DNA from 3 places in the Echinimonas agarilytica genome. Region 3 is predicted to be linked to each of the others. Evidence: predicted binding sites of a transcription regulator. Region 3 holds the regulator's gene; each other region holds the start of a gene.
What was found. The regulator sigma-54, encoded in region 3, starts transcription at its own class of promoters, with help from an activator protein. The targets are predictions, from matches to a motif close to GTTGGCACGNNNNTNGNNT.

Region 1: nifH (nitrogenase iron protein) is a predicted target of sigma-54. The motif match lies at 4,580-4,598, and genes of this name have one in related genera.
Region 2: NAF29_RS10740 (PEP-CTERM sorting domain-containing protein) is a predicted target of sigma-54. The motif match lies at 4,728-4,746, and genes of this name have one in related genera.

The regions. Positions count from the first base shown of each region.
Region 1 is NZ_JAMQGP010000006.1:115,708-123,161, forward strand. Features, by position in the region: gene NAF29_RS12235 (NifB/NifX family molybdenum-iron cluster-binding protein) at 1-243, opposite strand, end outside; gene nifT (putative nitrogen fixation protein NifT) at 253-465, opposite strand; gene nifK (nitrogenase molybdenum-iron protein subunit beta) at 529-2,097, opposite strand; gene nifD (nitrogenase molybdenum-iron protein alpha chain) at 2,175-3,638, opposite strand; gene nifH (nitrogenase iron protein) at 3,657-4,535, opposite strand; gene NAF29_RS12260 (flavodoxin) at 4,870-5,418, shown strand; gene NAF29_RS12265 (peptidylprolyl isomerase) at 5,832-6,701, opposite strand; gene NAF29_RS12270 (nitrogen fixation protein NifZ) at 6,723-7,160, opposite strand; gene NAF29_RS12275 (nitrogenase-stabilizing/protective protein NifW) at 7,169-7,432, opposite strand; gene nifV (homocitrate synthase) at 7,423-7,454, opposite strand, start outside.
Region 2 is NZ_JAMQGP010000004.1:151,579-159,032, forward strand. Features, by position in the region: gene ispG (flavodoxin-dependent (E)-4-hydroxy-3-methylbut-2-enyl-diphosphate synthase) at 1-770, opposite strand, end outside; gene NAF29_RS10725 (RodZ domain-containing protein) at 775-1,770, opposite strand; gene pilW (type IV pilus biogenesis/stability protein PilW) at 1,757-2,560, opposite strand; gene rlmN (dual-specificity RNA methyltransferase RlmN) at 2,584-3,702, opposite strand; gene NAF29_RS10740 (PEP-CTERM sorting domain-containing protein) at 3,912-4,685, opposite strand; gene ndk (nucleoside-diphosphate kinase) at 4,971-5,402, opposite strand; gene iscX (Fe-S cluster assembly protein IscX) at 5,599-5,799, opposite strand; gene fdx (ISC system 2Fe-2S type ferredoxin) at 5,810-6,148, opposite strand; gene hscA (Fe-S protein assembly chaperone HscA) at 6,150-7,454, opposite strand, start outside.
Region 3 is NZ_JAMQGP010000001.1:678,263-685,716, reverse strand. Features, by position in the region: gene kdsC (3-deoxy-manno-octulosonate-8-phosphatase KdsC) at 1-490, shown strand, start outside; gene lptC (LPS export ABC transporter periplasmic protein LptC) at 487-1,062, shown strand; gene lptA (lipopolysaccharide transport periplasmic protein LptA) at 1,040-1,561, shown strand; gene lptB (LPS export ABC transporter ATP-binding protein) at 1,567-2,292, shown strand; gene NAF29_RS02860 (RNA polymerase factor sigma-54) at 2,362-3,810, shown strand; gene hpf (ribosome hibernation promoting factor) at 3,840-4,127, shown strand; gene ptsN (PTS IIA-like nitrogen regulatory protein PtsN) at 4,130-4,579, shown strand; gene rapZ (RNase adapter RapZ) at 4,604-5,461, shown strand; gene NAF29_RS02840 (HPr family phosphocarrier protein) at 5,458-5,730, shown strand; gene mgtE (magnesium transporter) at 5,826-7,184, shown strand; gene bluB (5,6-dimethylbenzimidazole synthase) at 7,185-7,454, shown strand, end outside.

The DNA.
Region 1 (7,454 bases), on a different contig from region 3:
GTCACTGGTTAACATTGCAAAAACTTGATTAGCCTGTCCTTTCTCTACGCCCTGATATTCCGAAGAGAGTATTTTATATATGCTTTTGGGGCTCAGGGAACGCAGTTTTTTTTCCGTTAGTGGCGCGTCCAGCGCTTTTAATAAACACTGAATAAATTGTTGAAGTGGCAGTTCAGGTAAGGCTTTTGCGGCCATTCCCAGACGTAACGCCATACTCTCGTCGATGGGGGCATATTGTGTCATAAAATCCTCTTAAGCTCTGCGAGCACGCAAGGTGATAGGCAATTTGGGGGCTTTATCTAAGGGCTCTATTTTCCAAGAAGAGCCGTCTGCTAGATCGATCTTTCCCCCCCACTTGTCTGGTTGATTAAATTCTAGGGAAGTGACGGCTTCTTCCTGATCTTTCTTGGCGATATAACAGCTTAATTTGCCGTTGCCTTCATCGCGGATCATTACATTTGGCACTGTTTCACCTTTATGCTGAGTAAATGGAGTAACCCAGCCAGTTCGACTGGGTTACTCGCGTGGTTAACGGACCAAGTCGTATGAATAGTCAGTTTTGCCCATCACACGCCCATCGCTGTCGAGCTTTTCTAGCACTGCGTTGACCAACGTTGTCAACATGTACATAGCGCCTTCATAACCTAAAGTAGTGTTGCGGTGTAGATGGTGACGATCGAAGATTGGGAATCCTAATCGAATAAGGGGAACTTGAAATTCCTCACCTTTCTCCTTTGTATCCCGTTGAATAAACTTTGCGTAAGAATTGCCGATGATAAAGTCCGGCTTGTCTGTGAACACCAACGAACGGAAATGCCAGAGATCTTTACCTACATGGACTTCTGCATTTTCGGTGCTGGGGCATTGCTCAAGCAGTGCCTTTATTTTTTTACCCCAGCGTTTATTGGCGTTGTTACATAACAGGTGTTTAATTTCACACCCCAATTCTTGCAAGAATTTGGTCAGGCCGTACAGATAGTCCGGATCGCCATAGATTGAAAAGCTCACTCCGTGTAACCACGTATGTGAATCGGTCATCATATCAACCAAACGACCCCGCTCTTTTTCCAGCGATGCGGCAATGGGTTTACCGGAAAGTGCAGCGATTTCCATCAAAAAGTCGTCGGTGAAGTCCAACCCCATGGGAATGTTCAGCTTAGGGACAGTGTGACCCCAGGTACCTTCGACAAACTTTTTAGTTTTCACGAGATGATCAGGCTGCAGTAATACAGTGGTTTTTGCATTCGGTGCATCTTTCATTTCATTCAATGGCGTGCCGCCCGCATACATGCGGTACTCGCCATCAGCCGGAGTATCCAGCACTTCTGATGGGTCGGATAGCAGGCTGTATTCCACTCCCATCTCTTGCATCATGCGATGAATCACTCGGTAGTTACCCAAATAGGTTTCGAATCCCGGAACAAGATTTATCTTGCCATTACTGCCGACTTCTTTGTTGTCCATTTCTTTGAGGGTGAAATAGCGTGCAAAGCCTTCGAACATATTGTCCCAGCCCGTGGTGTGACTGCCCACGAAGCTCGGCGTATGGGCAAAAGGTGTAGGGAAATCTTTTGGAATATATCCCTCCGCTTTTGCATTACCTATAAAGGCATTGAGGTCGTCACCAATGACTTCCGCCATACAGGTAGTCGACACAGCGATAGCATCTGGCTTGTAGAGTGCAAGAGCATTTTCCAGCCCATCAAACATATTTTTTTGGCCACCGAATACAGCCGCATCTTCGGTCATAGAATCAGATACACAGGCTACGGGCTCTTTAAAATGACGATTAAAATAGGTGCGGAAATATGCGACACAGCCCTGAGAACCATGCACATACGGCAGTGTGTTCTCAAAACCCAATCCACATAAAACTGAGCCTAGCGGCTGACAAGCCTTAGCCGGATTAATGGTTAGGTTTTTGCGTTCGAAGTTTTTCTCTTTGTACTCTTCGGTGGTGGTCCACTCGAATACTTGTTTAACTTTTTCGGCATCATGACCTTCTTCAAACTCGAGTTTGCGGGCCATCATGTCTTGATATTCGGTCTGTTTAAATAGCGAATATCCAGGTTCGATATTTTCTACATCTTGACTCATAACATCTCCTCCCCGCGCCACTCATACGTGAACAAACGGGTGATTGTTAGTTGGCTGAATCTGTCAGCCGCAAAAAATTAAGCACTCTGCGCCAGTTCGGTTTCACTGACTTTTTTCCAAGGGGCCACTAATTTGTCCCAGCAAGGATTGTTAAGGGTCATGTCCATATCGCGGGCAAAAATAGCAAAACCATCAAAGCCGTGATAAGGGCCTGAATAGTCCCAACTGTGCATTTGTCTGAAAGGAATTCCCATTTTCTGGAAGATGTATTTCTCTTTCACCCCGGCACCGATAAGATCCGGTTTGATTTTTTCCGCGAACGCTTCCAACTCATATCCTGTTACGTCGTCATAAATCAGCGTTGACTCTTTTACTTCCGGAGTGGTTTTGGTGTAGTCGTCATTATGCGCAAACTCGTAACCCGTCCCCACGATTTCCATACCTAAGTCTTCATAGGCACCAATCACGTGGCGGGGGCGTAAACCACCGACGTAAAGCATGACTTTTTTGCCTTGAAGACGTGGCTTGAACTTATCCACAATGGGCTGCCATTGAGCGCGGTATTTTGCAATGACCTGCTCTGTTTTGGCCTGAATTGACTCATCAAAGAAGGCGGCGATCTTGCGCAATGACTCTTCGCATTTGGTTGGCCCAAACAGGTTGTACTCCATCCACGGAATACCGTATTTCTCTTCCATATGACGAGAGATGTAGTTCATTGAGCGGTAACAATGCACTAGGTTCAGTTTTACTTTCGGTGTGTTTTCCATTTCGGGCAGGGTGCCATCGCCAGACCATTGTGCAACGACGCGCAAGCCAATCTCTTCAAGCAATATACGTGAGGACCAGGCATCACCACCGATATTGTAATCACCCAAAATTGCAACATCGTATTGACCGGCTTCAAATGCCTTGCCTTCTGACTTATCCAGCACATAATCACGTATGGTGTCATTGGCAATGTGGTGGCCCAATGATTGGCTGACTCCACGGAAACCTTCGCAACGCACCGGCACGATGGTTTTGCCAATTTCTGCGCCTTTTATTTTTGCCACTGCTTCAATGTCATCACCGATCAGACCAACAGGGCACTCTGATTGAATTGAAATGCCTTTGTTTAGAGGAAACAGTGTTTCAATTTCGTCGATCATCGCGTTGAGCTTTTTGTCACCGCCGAAGACGATGTCCCGCTCCTGAAAATCGGAGGTAAAGTTCATGGTGCCAAAGCTATTTACCCCGGTCATACCAACATAATAGTTACGTCGACCGGCTCGGGAATATTGACCACAACCTACGGGACCGTGGGAAATATGTATCATGTCCTTGATTGGGCCCCATACCACCCCTTTTGAACCCGCATAGGCACAGCCTCGGGCGGTCATAACCCCAGGCAGGGATTTACGGTTAGCCGTGACGCATTTCGAACCCTGCGCTTCTGAACTGCTTTTCGCCAGGTGCTTTGTTCGGTCTTTTTTGGCTTTCGCTGGATAAACCTCGAGCACCTCATCGATAACAGCCTGTATTTCTGTTTTGTCTGTCATAACAGTATCCTCAACACATTAAGCGACCACTTCGTCGACAGTTTGACCAATGATGGATTCATCCTCTGCTTCCATAATGCCGAATTCCATTAGCAAGTCTTCCAACTCATCCATTGTTACGGGTTCAGGGACGACAAACAGTTTGTTAGCAATGATCTTTTGCGCGAGTGCGCGGTATTCGTTTGCCTGATTACATTTAGAATTGTATTCAATGACCGTCATGCGACGGATCTCAGCTTGTTGCACGACATTGTCGCGAGGAACAAAGTGGATCATCTGTGTACCAATCTTGGCAGCAAGTGCTTCAATCAATTCATCTTCCCTATCACATTTACGGGAGTTACAGATCAAGCCAGCGAGACGGACGCTGCCGGTAGCGGCGTATTTACAAATACCTTTAGAAATGTTGTTTGCGGCATACATCGCCATCATTTCACCTGACACAACGATGTAGATTTCCTGAGCTTTGTTTTCGCGAATTGGCATTGCAAACCCACCGCATACCACGTCGCCTAATACATCATAAAAAACAAAGTCCAGATCTTCCTCGTAGGCGCCTTCTTCTTCGAGGAAGTTGATTGCCGTGATTACACCACGACCTGCACAACCCACGCCTGGTTCCGGACCTCCGGATTCGACACAACGCACGTCTCCATAACCGATTTTAAGTACATCTTCGAGTTCCAAATCCTCTACTGAACCAGCCTCAGCAGCCATTTCCATAATGGTGTTTTGCGCTTTGGCATGAAGGATCAAGCGCGTCGAGTCGGCTTTCGGGTCGCAACCAATGATCATGACCTTTTGCCCAGCCTCGGCTAACGCTGCGACCAGATTCTGTGTTGTTGTGGACTTTCCAATTCCACCCTTACCGTAAATTGCACATTGACGTATTGTCATAATTCTTGTCTCCGAATGTTGGATGACGGTTCCCAACTGCTTAGTTGCGAAAATCAGACCAACCCATTGATAATTCTATGTTACTGTTTTTATGGGTTTTATTTTTTAAGTGGGGGCAGCGTGTCGGTGTCTTTGTAGGATGCAGACGTGACAAATGTCGCGAGTGCGACACTCATGGTCGCTTTCTTTGTTGTGTAGCAAACCGAACAATTGTTCAAGGCAAACAATGCGACTTTAGTTTTTTTTGTTTTTAGGACAATGAGTTATCTAGATTTCTCTTTTGGCAAAAAAGTTGCAATACAACTGTGTGGGCTAAACAACTTGGAGTGAAACCATGAGCAAAATTGGAATCTTTTTCGGTACTGATACGGGTACCACACGCAAAATTTCAAAACTAATTGCTAAAGAGTTAGGAGAGCTGGCTGCTAAGCCGCTGAATATTAATCGTGCTGAACCCGATGCGCTAACCGCATATGAATACCTTATTCTCGGTACACCGACGCTCGGGGAAGGGCAGTTGCCCGGTCTAAGCTCGGATTGTCAGACAGACAGTTGGGAGGAATACATGGATAACTTCGAAGAACTGGATCTGACCGGGAAGAAGGTCGCACTATTTGGATTGGGTGATCAGGTCAATTATCCAAACGAATTCGTTGATGCGCTGGGTGAGCTTTACGACGCAGTTGCTGAGACGGGGGCTGAAATGCTAGGTCGTTGGTCTGTTGAAGGCTATGAATATGAAGCAAGTTGCGCAGAAGACGGCGAAGAGTTTGTTGGTTTGGTGATCGACAATGATAACCAAAGTGACAAAAATGCAGCACGAGTTTCACAATGGGTCGAACAAGTCCTGGCTGAAATGGAACTTGAAGCGCTGCCAGCCTAATAAACGAACCCTTGGTATGGTTATACTCCTGAAAAATAATTGACGTCAAAAGTAGAGTTTTCTCGTCCCTTGCTTACCAAGTGATTCTGTCGTAATTGCGGGTGACCAAGGGAATCTTCGATCTCTTTGCTCGTTATTTGGTCAATTGCTCAGCACTGATGGGAATAATCATGCCATCTAGCGAAAGGGGTATAAAACAGTGAAACCCTTCGAAGAGGGTGACGTTAAGCGTGTTATTAAAGTAAGCTAGTCGGATAAGTCGCCCCTACATTTTGGGGCCCAGCCAATCATAATTAACGTGTCGAAGTACTCGCTAAAAACTGAGCCTCGATTGAGGCTCCTCCGGCTTTTTTGATGTCCCAGTAACAGCTTTACGATAGAAAGTTGAGTGAGCTCAATTGCAATTGATACAGCTAGCCCAAAAGGCTGGCAATCCATGCTTTCTGCTTTCTTTTTTGTCGCAGTTGCGTGTGTTGTTCGATGATTTTAGGTTTCGCTTGCTCAAAAGGTACTAAATGCTGAACCTCGACGGATTGGCACATCAGTAAATGAAAGCCTGCTTCACTTTCAATCACCTCTGAAAGGCTGTTCGGACTCATCTTAAATAGTATGGCATCTAGTTCCGGGTGCAAGGTTTTAGCTTCAACTAATCCAAGCTCACCACCGTGCATCGCTGTTGGACACTCTGAGTGGCGACGAGCTAAATCAGCAAAATTGTGGATCTGTGCTACCTCTAACAAGTCTTGTATTCTTTTTAAAGCTGCTTCTTTGGTGTTTTCGGCAAACTCTGGGTTTATGGTGATCAGGATATGTGAGGCTCGTCGACGCTCAGGCTGCTTAAACTTGTCAGCTTGGTGTTGATAGTAGTGATAGGCATCAGACTCGCTAAAATGCTCGATATCCTTTGCCGCAAATTCTAGGGTTTTTTGACTGAGGTTTTCTAATTGCAGTGCCTGTTTCAAACTAATTTCAGTTAGTTTGTTCTCAGCTAGGGTTGCTTCAAAATCCGAGCGACTAGGAAAGCGCTGGACTAATTCTAAAAATACTGCGCTTGTTTGACTGTTTGAAAGGTGTACCTGGCTGGCCTCAGAGGAGGATAACACTGCTTTGTGCAGTTTAAGCGAATTGTTGAGCACCTTTTGTAATTGCAACTCTTGCGATTCATCAAGTTCACTTCTAACTTTGGCAAATTTATTCATGCTCAGTCGCATGGCTAAATAGTGAGACAAGGCCTGATAACGTTCATCATTGTCCTGGACATCTTTGGATTTGATCGCTGCCATAATTCTTTCCTCTACATAAGGCTAGCAGGAAGCCAGCGCTCGCTCAGGTACATCGACGTCTTGGCCATTAACCTGAATTCGGTAACAAATTGCACTGACGTCTTCCCTGTTTACACCCAGCACTGATACTAAATCGTTCTTTTCGGCGATAACCTGGCCTCCCATTGACAGGCTCAGATTAAGCCTTGCAGAGTCGCCGTACTCGAATTGATTATCCACCCATGGCTCAAGGGCTGAGATAAGCTCGCTTTCCTTGCAGCCAATGAGGGTGTTTTGCTCAATAAAGTGGACCTGATACACAATGGTATCCTGCTGGAAAAAGCCCGATTGCCTGACGTAGCCAGCAGTGCCACGGCGCATAAGCAATACGCCTTTTGCTGCATTTTCTACTGTGCCATCGCTGCGTATGTTCTTGACTAAGCGAACCTTGGCACCATATTCGTATTTCGGTAGTTGCATAATCTCTCCTAATGACAATCGTTGCACTGCCCACATTTGCTGGCATTGAGCGCCATAGATTCGCCTCGCTGTAACAGGCAATAGGCCTTGGTGAGTGCCGTTTGATAGTCGTCCCGACTATGCGGGACATCAAACCATTCAAGATTTTTGCGAAACAGGCGCAGTAACTGTACTCGTTTGTGTTTAAGAAACTCTGCGTCGTATTGCACCTCAAAGGCTTCTAAGAACGCCTCTGCGCTGTTCAGGTCTTCCAATAAAGCGTCTAGTTCCATCCAGCAAGCACCCCTGTATGTT
Region 2 (7,454 bases), on a different contig from region 3:
AGTGATTTTAAAATATCAAAACCAACTTTAACTTCTTCCACAGGTGGCGCAGCAAGCGACACTCGCAATGTATCGCCAATGCCTTCGGACAGTAACATGCCCAGTCCAATTGCAGATTTCACAGAACCCGCGCGAGCACCACCGGCTTCGGTGATCCCTAAATGCAACGGTTGATCAATTCGTTTGGCCAGTAAGCGATAAGCGCCCACCGCTAAAAATACATCAGAGGCTTTTACACTGACTTTGAATTGGTCGTAATTAAGCTTGTCGAGGTAATCGACATGACGCATGGCCGATTCAACCAAGGCTTCAGCCGTTGGTTCACCATACTTTTCTTGAATATCTTTTTCTAACGAGCCGCCATTTACACCAATTCGAATGGGGATATTGCGTTCGCGAGCAGCATCAACAACAGATCGCACGCGGTCTTCGCGGCCAATGTTGCCGGGGTTAATCCGCAAACAATCCACTCCGTACTCAGCTACTTTAAGAGCAATTCGGTAGTCGAAGTGAATGTCAGCCACCAAAGGAACGTCCACTTGCTGTTTAATCAGCTTAAACGCTTCGGCTGCATCCATTGTGGGTACAGATACGCGAACAATATCAGCGCCTGCATTTTGAATGTCGCGAATTTGCGCCACGGTGGCATCAACATCGGTGGTCAATGTATTGGTCATGGATTGCACTGCAATTGGAGCTCCGTCCCCAATGGGCACGTTTCCAACCATTATTCGAGTCGAGGCGCGGCGCTTAATTGGATTCTCAATCATGATTCTACTCTGTTTCAGGAATCGTAAGACGCAATGGTCGACCAGCGTCTTCTACAACAAACGAATATGGTTTGCCTTGATATTCTACCGTGACTGCGTCTGGAGCGCCAAAAATTGCATTAAATGGTGGCACACCAGCAAATTCTATATCGCGAGCGGGAGTCTTTACGCCTTCGGCGACAACACGCCCGTTGGCATCTTCGACTTTAATCCAGCAATCTTTGGCAAATGCTAAACGAATAATAACATTGCCCTGTTGCGTATCGTTAGGTTGACTATTAGCTTGAGCTGTCTGATTTTCTGCCGGCGCTGAAAGCTCACCGACTTCACTCTCATTGGCTTCAATGATTTCTGCTTCAGCTTGTGCCGGTGGCGCAAATTGTTCTGCTTGAGAACTTTCAGCCTCAGACTCATCCGTGACCGGTTCAAGTTCAGCAGCAGGCATCTGCTCTAACGCTGTTTGGCTAACAGGTTCAATTTCAGGCTCAGGCTGTGCCAAAGTCGAATTCTTAGGCTGAGATGGCTGATTCAACGCTTCAGATACTTCTGTGGCTTGAGGCATGGTTTGCAGGCGCAGCGCTTGATCTTGATTTTTTTGCCACCACCAAAGCACCACAAACCCGATTAAGACTAAGACGATGAGGTAGGTCAACCACATCACTCGGCTGTCAGAGCGTTCATTGCTTGTACGGCGACTAAAGCTTTGCATATTGGACGATGCGCTCTTGGCATCGCCGTACTCTTCGAAGGCCGTCATGATCTCGGATTCAGGCAACCCCACATCACGGGCATAAGCACGTAAATAGCCGCGCACAAAAGTCGCTGACGGCAGGCTTTGATAATCATCAGCATCTATGGCTTCAATCACAGCGGGACGCAGATTTAAACGTTCTGCAATTTCCGTTGCTGTTTTACCAGCCGCTTCTCGAGCGGCGGCTAATCGTGTACCTGGGCCTGATTTCACTTCAGGTTCAGCCTGTACAGTTTCATCCTTCATCATGCTTTACCTTGTGTGCTGCCGATTCATGTTCGGCAAGCAACGCTTCATAAGCGTTTGGATATCGAGATTTGAGCAGAAGCTCATAACGTTTTTGTTCATCAATGTCATGCTTAGCCACCGCCAGTTTGTATCCAACCACGGCACTATCAACATCAATCGAGTTATTCTTTAAATACTGCTTAAAGTAAAAATCAGCCGATTCTAATTCTTTAAGTTGCAGGTTGGCGTCTGCCATTCCCATTAACGAACGTGGCCGAGCCGCGTTATAGCTCAAGGCTTTTGAAAAGTACTTTTTTGCCTGCGCCACATCAGTATTGCTCAGCAAACATAAGCCTGCATTTTCATAGGCATCTGCCACTCGAATGTAGCTAGGCTCTTTCACGGCGGCTAAAAACATGCCGACCGCCTCATCAATTCGATTATTCTGACACAAGAACACACCATAGTTATTCATGGTGGAGCCGTCATGAGGGCCGTATTGAAGTGCGTCTTTATAGGCGGCTTCTGCGAGTTCAGGTTCACTCACGCGCTGGTAATAGTAAGCAAGTGCATAATGCACTTCACCTAAATAAGGCGCATATTCGCGGGCACGTTCCAAATTATATTTGGCCTGCGCCGTATTGCCATTTTGCAAGTAGCGCAATCCCAACGCCACGCGATTGCGCGCAGCATCATCGGGTTGAGTTTGATTTTCAACCACAGGTTTGTTGCTGCCTGCAACGCGCGTTTCTGTCACACATGCTGTAAGCAGCGACAAACTGAGCAGAAGAATAGAAAGAGTGAGCTTCAAAATAGCGTCTAATATACGGTTAATTAAACCATTTTGACCGAAATGTCGTCGCCTTGCATCCGTTTTTTTAGAGTTCGCTTGGTACGGTCGACAACATCGCCTGCAAGCTGTCCACAGGCCGCATCAATATCGTCACCCCGCGTTTTGCGAACAATCACGGTAAGCCCATAGTCCATCAGTACTTTTGAGAACCGATCGATACGTGAGTTACTCGAGCGCCCATACGGTGCGCCGGGGAATGGGTTCCACGGAATCAAGTTAATCTTGCACGGCGTATTCTTCATCACCTGGGCTAGCTCATGAGCTTGATCTGTGCTGTCGTTGACATGGTCGAGCATCACGTATTCAACCGTGACCTTGCCCTGATTTGCATTGGACTGACTGACATAATTGCGAACTGACGCGAGGAACGTTTCGATGTTGTACTTTTTATTAACAGGCACAATTTCATCTCTGAGAGCGTCGTTTGGCGCGTGCAATGAAATTGCTAACGCAACATCGATTTCACCCGCCAGCTTATCTAATGCTGGAACAACGCCGGATGTACTTAAGGTCACACGACGCTTAGATAAGCCGTAACCAAAGTCTTCCATCATCAGTTCCATTGCTGGCACTACATTTTTGACGTTCAATAATGGCTCGCCCATGCCCATCATGACCACATTGGTGATAGGACGCTCACCGGCGATGGCTGCCGGGCCAATGACTTTTGCCGCGCGCCACACTTGGCCGATAATCTCAGACACCGATAAATTGCGGTTAAAGCCCTGCTGAGCCGTTGAGCAAAAGGTACACTCTAGCGCACAGCCTACTTGCGACGACACGCACAAGGTCGCGCGCCCTTCCTCTGGAATATACACAGTTTCAACTTCTTGGCCACCACTCACCGTCAAAGACCATTTGATGGTGCCATCAGAACTGCGCTGCTCAGTTGCAATTTCAGGCGCTTTAATCTCACAACGCGCCGCGAGTTTCTCTCTGAGCGCCTTGTTGATGTTCGTCATCAGCGAAAAGTCATCATAGCCATAATGGTAAATCCACTTCATGACTTGGTCAGCGCGAAATGGTTTCTCACCGATTTCTGCAAAAAATTCTCGCATCGCATTGCGATCAAGATTTAATAAATTGATTTTCTCTGACACGTTGATGACCTCTATACGCTACACCGCCCCGAAAATCGGGGGCGCAGGATTGTACAAATTATAACACTGCATTGCCAGTTAATTGCGGATTAGCAGACAGTTTGAGGAGGGATTGGCACTTAAATCGACGTTTGAACGCCTGAAACAACAAAGCCCACCGATTATCGATGGGCTTTATAAATAAACAGTCATTTTTTCTTTGTTTTTGATTAAGCTCTTTTGCGACGCCAAATTAGACCCGCAAGCACTAAACCGAATAATACACTGGTACTTGGCTCGGGTACTTCGGTAAAACGAACATTATCGATACCGGCTGAACCACCGAATTGAATTTGCACGCGGTAAACATTGCCATACTGAGTCAAATCAATTGGACTAATACGGTTGACAGAATTGTCACCATATTGAGCATTATTAATGCCGTCATTGACGAAAGATCCAAATCCAATTTTGGCAACTTCGACACCGTTTTCATCGTAAAATGCTGCAAGGTAACCGCTGTCTTGTCCATATTCTTGAGGACCTTCGACGTCGAGCAAATCAAACCCGAAATCACTAATGGCCGTATCAAATTCAAAATCAATCGAACCGGCAGGGCGATCACCTTCATCATCAGGCTTAGTACATACACCCGTATCACAGCCTTCGTTATTTTCTTGAACAATTAAGACGCGTCCAAGGTAGAGAGAATCGACGTCATCGATGTTCGAATTGCCCCAGTTTGGGCCTTCGAGGTCTGGATCGTAACTGTTGTTTTTACCTTCCGAAGGGTTAATACCAGGAACAGTATCGTAAACAACCGCATAATCTCTGACTAATGGATTAATGTTGTTGGCTGTGATTGTCACACCACGGTATTGCTCATGAATCACGGTGCCATGGCTGTAATCGTTAAAATCTATCAACCCCGCAATAGAAGGAGCAGACATGAAAAGTAGCGCAACGCTGGCGGCTTTAACGAGATTAGAAAACTTCAACAACATAAATAATTCCATCAATTTAATACTTTTCAAGCATACATAACAAAGCAAAAACCAAGCCAAAATTAAAATTTATTTATTTTCAAACACTTAAAATGAATTCAAATCAAAACCAATCATGTCATGTAAATTTTTCTGACAAATACTCATACAAACTCGCAATCATTCAATGTTTAAATTTGAATCCATTAACGTCATGTTTTAATTAAAATTAATAACTCAGCGCTACGCAACTCATAAAAAAGCCGTGCAATGCACGGCTTTATAGAAATGACCAAAGTATTGTTTTTATCGAGTTCGAGCGCAAATTTCATCGTCAGAGAAGAAATATGCAATTTCACGCGCAGCAGATTCAACCGCATCTGAACCGTGAACAGCATTTTCGCTCACTTCAGTTGCATAATCCGCACGTAATGTACCGCGAGCAGCATCAGCTGGATTTGTAGCGCCCATAATTTCACGGTTTGCTAACACTGCATTTTCGCCTTCAAGTGCTTGAACCATCACTGGGCCAGACGTCATGAAAGCGACCAAATCGGCAAAGAACGGACGCTCTTTGTGCTCTGCGTAAAAACCTTCCGCTTGCTCTTGAGACATGTGAATCATTTTAGAAGCAATGATAGTCAAGCCAGCAGACTCAAAACGATTGTAAATTGCGCCAATAAGGTTCTTGGCAACAGCATCGGGTTTGATGATTGAAAAAGTGCGTTGAATAGCCATGCGACAGCTCTCCCTAGTCTTATAAATTATAGTTGTACGCGTGAATGCGTATCGAATCAGGCGCGAATTATACCCATCTTCAGCGAAAAATCGACATACCGCGGCAAACTATCTTGTCGCATTTTCGTTACAATACCGATACAAATAAAAAAGCCATTGATAGACATAAAAAAACGACCCTAAGGTCGTTCAATGTTTAATCCGCTTCGTCAATCCAGTTTTGCTGGATGGCTTCGAGAATTCGTTCGCCGCATCGGTCGGTATCATCGTCAAATTCATCTAACTCAACAACCCACTGCATCAGGTCGGTAAAACGAACCGATGTAGGGTCAACATCCGGATGAGCATCAATCAACGCCAATGCGATTTCAAGTGAGTCCGTCCATTTTAATGACATCTGTACGTCCTTAGTGTTGTTCTGAAACCATGTTCAATGTGTACTTAGGGATCTCGACCACTAAATCTTCATCGGCCACAACAGCTTGACAGCCCAAACGTGAATCAGGTTCAAGCCCCCATGCTTTATCCAGCATGTCGTCTTCTAGTTCATCACTTTCTTCTAATGAATCGAAACCTTCGCGCACAACAACATGGCACGTTGTACATGCACATGACTTTTCACACGCATGCTCAATGTCGATTCGGTTACGAAGAGCTACATCAAGAATAGTGTCTCCCTCTTTAGCTTCAAGTACGGCTCCGTCTGGGCACAATTCTTCGTGCGGAAGAAATACAACCTTTGGCATGTTAAACCTCATCTACCTTATGTCCGGCTAACGCTTGTCGAATCGACTGATCCATACGTCGTGCGGCAAAATCTTCTGATAAGTGATTCACAGCGTCAATCGCTTTTTCAATCAACTTGGGTGAATCCCCTTGAGCTGCAAACGCAAGTTCTGACATTGCTCCTTGCAGTCGTTCTAATTCATCGGCGCTGAGTAACTGCTCACCATCTGCAACAATTGCAGCTTCGAGCGCTTCAATGACTCGCGCAGATTCTACACGTTGCTCGGCTAGCATGCGCGCAGCAATATCGTCTTGGGCATGTGTGATGGAAGATGAAATCATATGCGTGATTTCAGACTCACTCAATCCGTACGAGGGTTTCACATCAATTGATGCGCTAACACCTGTTGATTTTTCCATGGCCGACACACTCAGCAAGCCGTCGGCATCCACTTGGAAAGTCACGCGAATGTGAGCAGCTCCTGCTGCAAGTGCAGGCATGTCGGTAAGATTAAAGCGGGCCAGTGAACGACAGTCGTCCACTAATTCACGTTCGCCTTGGAGCACGTGGATCATCATGGCCGTTTGGCCATCTTTAAACGTGGTAAATTCTTGTGCTTTGGCAACAGGAATAGTGCTGTTGCGCGGGATTACTTTCTCAACCAACCCACCCATTGTTTCTAACCCGAGAGACAATGGAATGACATCAAGCAACAACATTTCGTCGCCCGATTTATTGCCCACCAACACATCTGCCTGAATGGCCGCGCCCAGCGCGACTACTTTGTCAGGATCGATTGAGGTCAGTGGTTTTTTACCAAAAAAAGCTTCTACATCATCACGTACTTTCGGCACGCGAGTTGAGCCGCCCACCATAACCACTTGCATGATGTCATCAATTGAGATGTCAGCATCACGCAGAGCACGTTTACTCGCGCGAATGGTTTTGCGCACTAAGCCATCAATTAATTCATTAAATTGTGCTCGACTCACTTCAATCGCAATGGTTTTACCGGCAATTGAAAACTCAACAACAGTCGTTGCCGAATCGCTTAAACGTTCTTTGGCATATTTTGCAACGTTGGTTAGCTGGCGCAATTCAGAGCCAGTTAATGTTGATTCTGCTATTCCGGCAGTATTGAGCAATGCTAAAGCCAATAACTGATCGAAGTCATCACCACCGAGGGCTGAATCACCTCCGGTTGCAAGCACCTCAAACACGCCTTTTTGCAAGCGCAGGATAGACACATCAAATGTGCCCCCGCCTAAATCGAATACTGCGATCGTGCCTTCGTCTCCGGAGTCGAGTCCGTATGCAACGGCAGC
Region 3 (7,454 bases):
CAAACTTTTAATTTGCGATGTTGACGGCGTTTTTTCAGACGGCCGCATCTATATGGGTAATGATGGAGAAGAACTCAAAACATTTCATACCCGAGACGGTTACGGTGTCAAAGCGCTTCAAGGCACAGGTGTAGATGTCGCTGTGATCACCGGCCGCTCTTCGAACATCGTCTCCGCGCGTATGTCATCGTTAGGAGTCGAGCATCTCTATCAAGGCTGTGATAATAAACTTGAAGCATTTCATCAGATCCTAACCAACACCAAACTCGATGCTCATGAGTGTGCATACATTGGAGACGACCTCATTGACTGGCCCGTCATGGCCGAATGTGGTATGTCGATTTGCGTGGCGGACGGCCACCCTTGGTTGCGCCAACGGGCAAAGTGGACCACACAAACCGCTGGAGGGTTCGGAGCCGTGCGCGAAGTTTGTGATACCATCATGCAAGCACAAGGCACTTTCAACACGACAATGGGACGTAGCATATGAATAGACTGACCTGGGTATCAGGTTTGTTTTTCATCACCTCACTGGTGATCTATGCTTTATTAGATACTGAGGAAAGCGATCCAAAGAAGGCTCTACAATGGGATACCTATGAACCCGATTACATCGCGGAAAACCTATTTAATCGTAATTTTGATAAAACTGGCAAATTAACCAGTACGGTGTTTGGCGAGCGAATGGAATCCTATTCAGCACTCGACATGACCATATTTACTAACCCAGAAGTCACAGTATTTAACGAAGAGTCTGGCGATGACCCCGCTTGGAAAGTCACAGCCAGCGAAGGCAGCTTGTATCAAGCGCTCGATCAATTGCAGCTCAAAGGTTCTGTTACAATTAAAGCAACCGATCCTTTAAGCCAAGTTCAAACAATTACAACACCTTATCTGGTGCTCGAAATTGACTCCAATCAGATGCATACTGATGAGAAAGTCATCGCCCTTGGCCCACACATTGAGATGCAAGGTGTTGGTCTTCAAGCAGATTTAAATAAGCAGGACATAGAAATTCTGCAAGATGTGGAAGCATTTTATGAACAAACTCCAGCGAATTAGTGCCGCAGCATTAATAGCCATATGTCCTTTTTCTTATGCCGTAAAGAGCGACTTCTCTGAACGAGTTGTGATTGAATCAGAGCGGCAAACCATTGATATGAAGTCAAATGTTGTGACGTATATTGGTGATGTCAAAGTGACTCAAGGAACATTGCAGATATTTGCAGATACACTGACTATCTTGAACGCAACCGAAGAAGGCCAACAAGTCTTGGTCGCGAACGGAAAGCCTGCAAATTACAGCCAAATCCTTGATAATGGCAAAGCAATGGATGCTCAAGCGTTGCGAGTTCGATATGAGCTTGGAGAACGTATTTTGTTGCTCACCGGTGAAGCTCAACTAACTCAAGAAGATAGCTTGGTAAAGGGTGACAAGATTCTCTACAACCTTGAACAGCAATTACTCGAAGCAGATAGCAAAGACGATGGCTCTGCTCGCGTGACAACGATCTTCATTCCAGATCAAGTCCAAGAACAACTCGACGACCAAAAGAAATAGTCTGCATGGCATTATTAGAAGCAAAAAATCTCGCAAAGTCTTACAAGCGCCGTCAAGTGGTTAAAGATGTTTCGTTGAAAGTTGAACCAGGGCAAATTGTGGGTCTTCTGGGGCCTAATGGCGCAGGTAAAACCACCACCTTTTATATGGTGGTGGGGCTTGTTCAAGCCGAAAAAGGCATTATTGAGCTCAACGGTGAAGATATTTCCTTGGCGCCCATGCATGAGCGTGCCCGAAAAGGCATCGGCTATTTGCCCCAAGAGTCGTCCATTTTTCGCAAGCTCAGTGTACGCGACAACATTATGGCTATTTTAGAGACGCGCAAAGACCTCTCTACCGAGCAACGAGAGGAAGCTCTCGACTCTTTGCTGGAAGAATTTAATATTGGCCATATTGCCCAAAGCAAAGGCATGAGCCTTTCTGGGGGGGAACGACGCAGAGTTGAAATTGCACGAGCGCTTGCCGCTGAACCCAGTTTTATCTTACTCGATGAGCCTTTTGCCGGTGTCGACCCTATTTCAGTATCGGATATTAAAAAGATCATTGAACACCTCAAAACTCGAGGTTTAGGGATATTAATTACGGATCATAACGTTCGTGAAACACTATCCGTTTGTGAGTACGCTTACATCGTGTCACATGGCGAATTGATTGCGACAGGTTCTCCGGAACAAGTTTTAGCAAATCAACACGTTCGAGATGTGTACTTAGGTGAGCAATTCCAGCTATAGTAGCTTAACGTAACCCACGGATACTGCTCATTTTGCAGCCACCGTTACACAGGAAGAGTCGGAGACTAGATGAAACCATCGCTCCAGCTTAAATTTGGCCAACAGCTGACTATGACGCCGCAATTGCAGCAAGCCATTAGGCTTTTGCAATTGTCGACTTTAGATCTGCAACAGGAAATTCAAGAAGCTTTGGATAGCAATCCACTCCTTGAACAATCCGAAGAAGAAAATTCATCTTCAGCAGATTCAGATGTCAGCTTGGACAGTATTGAAGCAGATAGTAGTACAGTTGATACTGCAGAAGCACTGCAACAAGATTCCATTTCGGAAGAAATGCCTATGGATACAACTTGGGATGAAGTTGTGTCAGCAGCCCCTGTGGCCTCAGCCGCCCCAATGCGTGAGGATGATGAAAGCTTTCAAGGTGAAACCACCGATTCATTGCATGCTCACCTCGAATGGCAGCTTGAATTAACTCCCATGACAGACACAGATCGTGCCATTGCCAGAACTATTCTTGATGGCATTGATGATGCAGGTTATCTCACTGTCACAACAGAAGATATTCTAGAAAGCCAAGGTAATGCAGAAGTTGAATTGGATGAAATTGAAGCCGTTTTAAAACGCATTCAGCTATTTGACCCAATTGGTTCGGGCTCTCGCTCCATCAAAGAATGTTTACTCATTCAATTGCGTCAATTTGGCACCGACACGCCTTGGTTAAAAGAAGCCATGCTAGTGATCAACAACCACATGGACTTACTTGCAAGTCGCGATTACCGCACATTGATGCGCCGAGCGCGACTCAAAGAAGACCAGCTTCGCGAAGTGATGCGCTTGATCCAAAGCCTCAATCCGCGTCCGGGCAGTGCCATTGTGGTCGAAGATAGCCAATACGTCATTCCAGACGTTTCAGTGATGAAGCGCAACGGCGTCTGGCAAGTCGAATTGAATCCAGATGCAGTGCCAAAAATTCGAGTCAATGAGCAGTACGCAGCTATGTCTCGTGGTGCTCGAAACACCTCTGACGGACAATTTATCCGTTCACACATGCAAGAAGCCAAGTGGTTCATTAAAAGCTTAGAAAGCCGTAACGAAACACTTATGAAAGTTTCAAACTGCATTCTGAAACGCCAATACGACTTTTTTGAGTACGGCGATGAAGCCATGAAACCCATGGTTCTCAATGATGTGGCCGAAGAAGTTGGCATGCATGAATCTACTATTTCGCGCGTGACCACGCAGAAGTATATGCACACGCCACGCGGTATATTTGAACTCAAATACTTCTTCTCCAGCCATGTGAGCACTGAAAGTGGTGGCGAATGCTCGTCCACTGCTATTCGCGCATTGATTAAAAAGCTGGTCGCAGCAGAAAACCCGGCAAAGCCATTAAGCGATAGTAAAATGGCTGAGCTACTCTCGGATCAAGGAATTAATGTGGCTCGCCGAACGATTGCTAAATATCGTGAAGCGCTCAATATTCCGCCATCCAACCAAAGAAAAAGTCTTTTGTAACAACAAGTACTGAGTGAGGAAACACGCCTATGCAACTAAACTTAACCGGTCATCATGTTGATATTACTCCTCCTTTACGTGACTATGTCACAGAGAAGCTGGCCAAATTAGAGCGCCACTTCGACAACATCACAAACGTCCATGTGGTGTTGAATGTCGAAAAACTTCGCCAGATTGCAGAAGCAACCGTTCACCTCTCGGGAGCGGAAATATTTGCGAACGCTGAAAGCGAAAGTATGTATGCGGCGATAGACTCGTTAGTCGACAAGCTCGACCGGCAGGTTATTCGCCACAAGGAAAAATTGCAGAAGCATTAATCATGAACATGCGAAGTATCCTGTCCAAGGACTGCACTTTCAGTGCAGTCCAATGTAGTAGCAAAAAGCGAGCACTTGAAATCGTAAGTGAAATCGCAGCGAAGCATCTCCAAGGACTCACCGAAAACGAAATTTTCGAGCGCTTTTTAGCACGCGAAAAACTAGGCAGTACCGGCATTGGAAATGGCATAGCCATTCCGCACGGCAGACTCCCGTCTGACGCCAGCAACGTCGCTATATTGGTTCAATTTGAATCCCCAATCGAATTCGACGCCATTGATAAAAAGCCAGTCGATATTATGTTTGCGATGCTGGTGCCCGAGCAAGACTGCAAACACCATCTCAAAACTCTTGCTTTAGTCGCTGAAAAATTAGGTCAAAAAAATACCTTAAAACAGCTCAGATGTGCCTCTAGTGCTGAAGACCTATATCAGGTTATTATCAACGCATAATCATTTATTAAAGTGCACTCTTACATGAAGCTCACCGTCGTTAGTGGTCGTTCAGGAGCAGGGAAATCTATTGCGCTCAGGGTTCTCGAAGATCTCGGGTACTATTGCGTTGACAATTTACCCATCGAACTTCTGAAGCCTTGGATCACCATGCAGCACAACCAGCACGAGAACGTTGCTGTGAGCTTAGACATGAGGAACTTGCCGAACGATCGTGCTCAGATCGAGCAATTGCTTAAAGTTCTTAAAACAGCCGTTCCCACCACTATTTTATATCTCGATGCCGATGACTCGATTCTATTGCGACGTTATTCTGAAACACGGCGCCGTCACCCGCTTACAAAAAATGAGCTTACACTGGCTGATGCAGTTGCCGCAGAGACATCTTGGTTAGAGCCGGTTCGAGAGCAAGCCGACCTATTTTTAGACACCAGCCACTCCACTATTTACGATTTTAGCGCAACACTTCGCGAACGCTTATCGGGCACATCAAAGGCTCCACTGGTGTTGGTCTTTGAATCATTTGGTTTTAAACACGGCACTCCCAACGATGCTGACTTCGTGTTTGATGTGCGCTTCTTACCCAACCCTTATTGGGAGCCGGGTTTACGTTCATATACCGGCAACGATCAGCCCGTCATTGAATTTTTTGACCAGCACAGCAATGTAGAAGCCTTTATCGCTCAGGTCGAAAGTAATCTCAAAGACTGGCTCCCCCAACTTGAAAAGAATGATCGGAGTTACGTGACCGTGGCAATTGGCTGTACTGGCGGATGCCACCGCTCAGTTCATATCGCCAACCGCCTTGCGGATTTATTTAGATCATCGTATCAGGTGCAACTACGCCATCGTAACCTTCAATATAAAAAGACTTCAGTATGATTTTAACTCGCTCACTGCTCATCCAAAACAAACTCGGGTTGCATGCGCGTGCAGCTACTAAGCTAGCTACTCTCGCACGGGACTATGAGGCAGAAGTCATGATCTCTCATGGTGACAAAAGCGCCTCCGCAGGGAGCGTAATGAGCTTGTTACTACTGCAAACGTGCCAAGGGCAGTCGGTGCAAGTCAGCGCAGAGGGTGATGATGCAGCCGCAGCACTGGACGCAGTCGAGAACCTCATCAACAATTTCTTCGATGAGGGTGAATAATCCCCTCTAATTGGCATACCTTTTGTGTGGCATATCAAGATGATTCGTTTAAACTGTAAGCCTTCTTATGACTCGGTGCGCGGGAATCAATTAATATGCCTCAAATTCTCGAACAAGAACAAACTCACAGCCGTTTAAAGGCTGTTAATGACGCTCTCAATGGCGGCATGTTTGTCCACGTGCGCCGAATGCTTCACTCCCTTCCGGCTTACGATGTTGCACTCTTATTAGAATCATCAACGCCTTCTGCACGTCCTGTTCTCTGGCAATTAATCGATCCAGACCAGCACGGTGAGATCCTTGAAGAGCTAGCGGAAGATATTAAAGACAGCATTATTCGGGAAATGGAGCCCGAACATGTTGCCGAAGCCATCGAAGGTATGGAAAGCGATGATCTCGCTTACGTCCTTGGTAGCCTTCCGGAATCGGTATTTCAGCAAGTCTTAAGCTCGATGGATGAGCAAGACCGTCATCGCGTCGAACAAGCACTCTCTTATGAAGAAGACAGCGCTGGCGCCATGATGAACACGGATGTCATTACCCTGCGCCCAGATGTCTCTGTGGATGTAGTTTTGCGCTATCTTCGGCTGCGCGGCCAGTTGCCAGAAGGCACCGATAAACTCTACGTGGTAGACAAACAAGACAAACTCTTGGGCGAAGTTTCACTCGCACTGCTCGTTAGTAGCCAGTCAGAACTCGAAATTTCGGAGATTCTTGAGGTGGACGTAGCCCCCCTCTCGGCTGAACAGCACGACTCTGAAGTAGCACAACACTTTGAGCGTCACGACCTCATTTCGGCCCCTGTGGTAGACGGCAACGGCTGCCTATTAGGCCGTATTACTGTCGATGACGTCGTTGACGTCATCCGTGAGGACGCAGAGCACTCATTAATGAGCATGGCGGGCCTAGACGATGAAGAAGATACCTTTGCACCGGCTTTAAAAAGTACCAAGCGACGCTCAGTATGGCTTGGCCTAAACGTATGTGCAGCGCTTCTAGCAGCTTCGGTATCGAATATGTTCGAAGATATTTTGTCGCAGCTTGCCACCGTCGCTATTCTCATGACTATTGTGCCGAGCATGGGGGGGGTGGCTGCCAATCAAACCCTTACTCTGGTGATTCGCGGTATCGCTTTAGGTCACGTGGGCGACAGCAACGCCCGCTGGTTATTGGGTAAAGAGGCCCTTGTGGGATTCATGAACGGTATGCTTTGGGCATTTACCCTGGCCGCAGTGGTGACCGTTTGGAAAGGCGATTGGCATTTAGGTGTCGTCATTGCCGTGGCCATGTTTGTCAATATGCTCATGGCCGGCATCGCTGGGGTCATGGTGCCACTAACACTAAAGCGGCTTAAAATTGATCCCGCACTTGCAGGAAGTATGATGGTCACGACATTTACTGACATCATCGGCCTCCTATCATTCTTAGGCACAGCCACCGTCATGTTGCGTTAAATGCAAATTACTCAAGAAGAACGAGATTCGGTTTATAAAACTATTTTTGCGCGCCGTGACGTGCGCAGAGAATTCCTGCCTGACGCCATCCCAGATGATGTATTAAAGCGCGTTTTAACGGCGGCTCATCATGCGCCGAGTGTGGGCTATATGCAGCCGTGGGATTTCGTATTAGTGCGCTCTGACCAAACGAAGGCGCGCATCAAGAGCAGCTACCTTCAAGCGCACCAACAAGCCACCGAAATGTTCGCTTCCGACAAAAAAGAGACC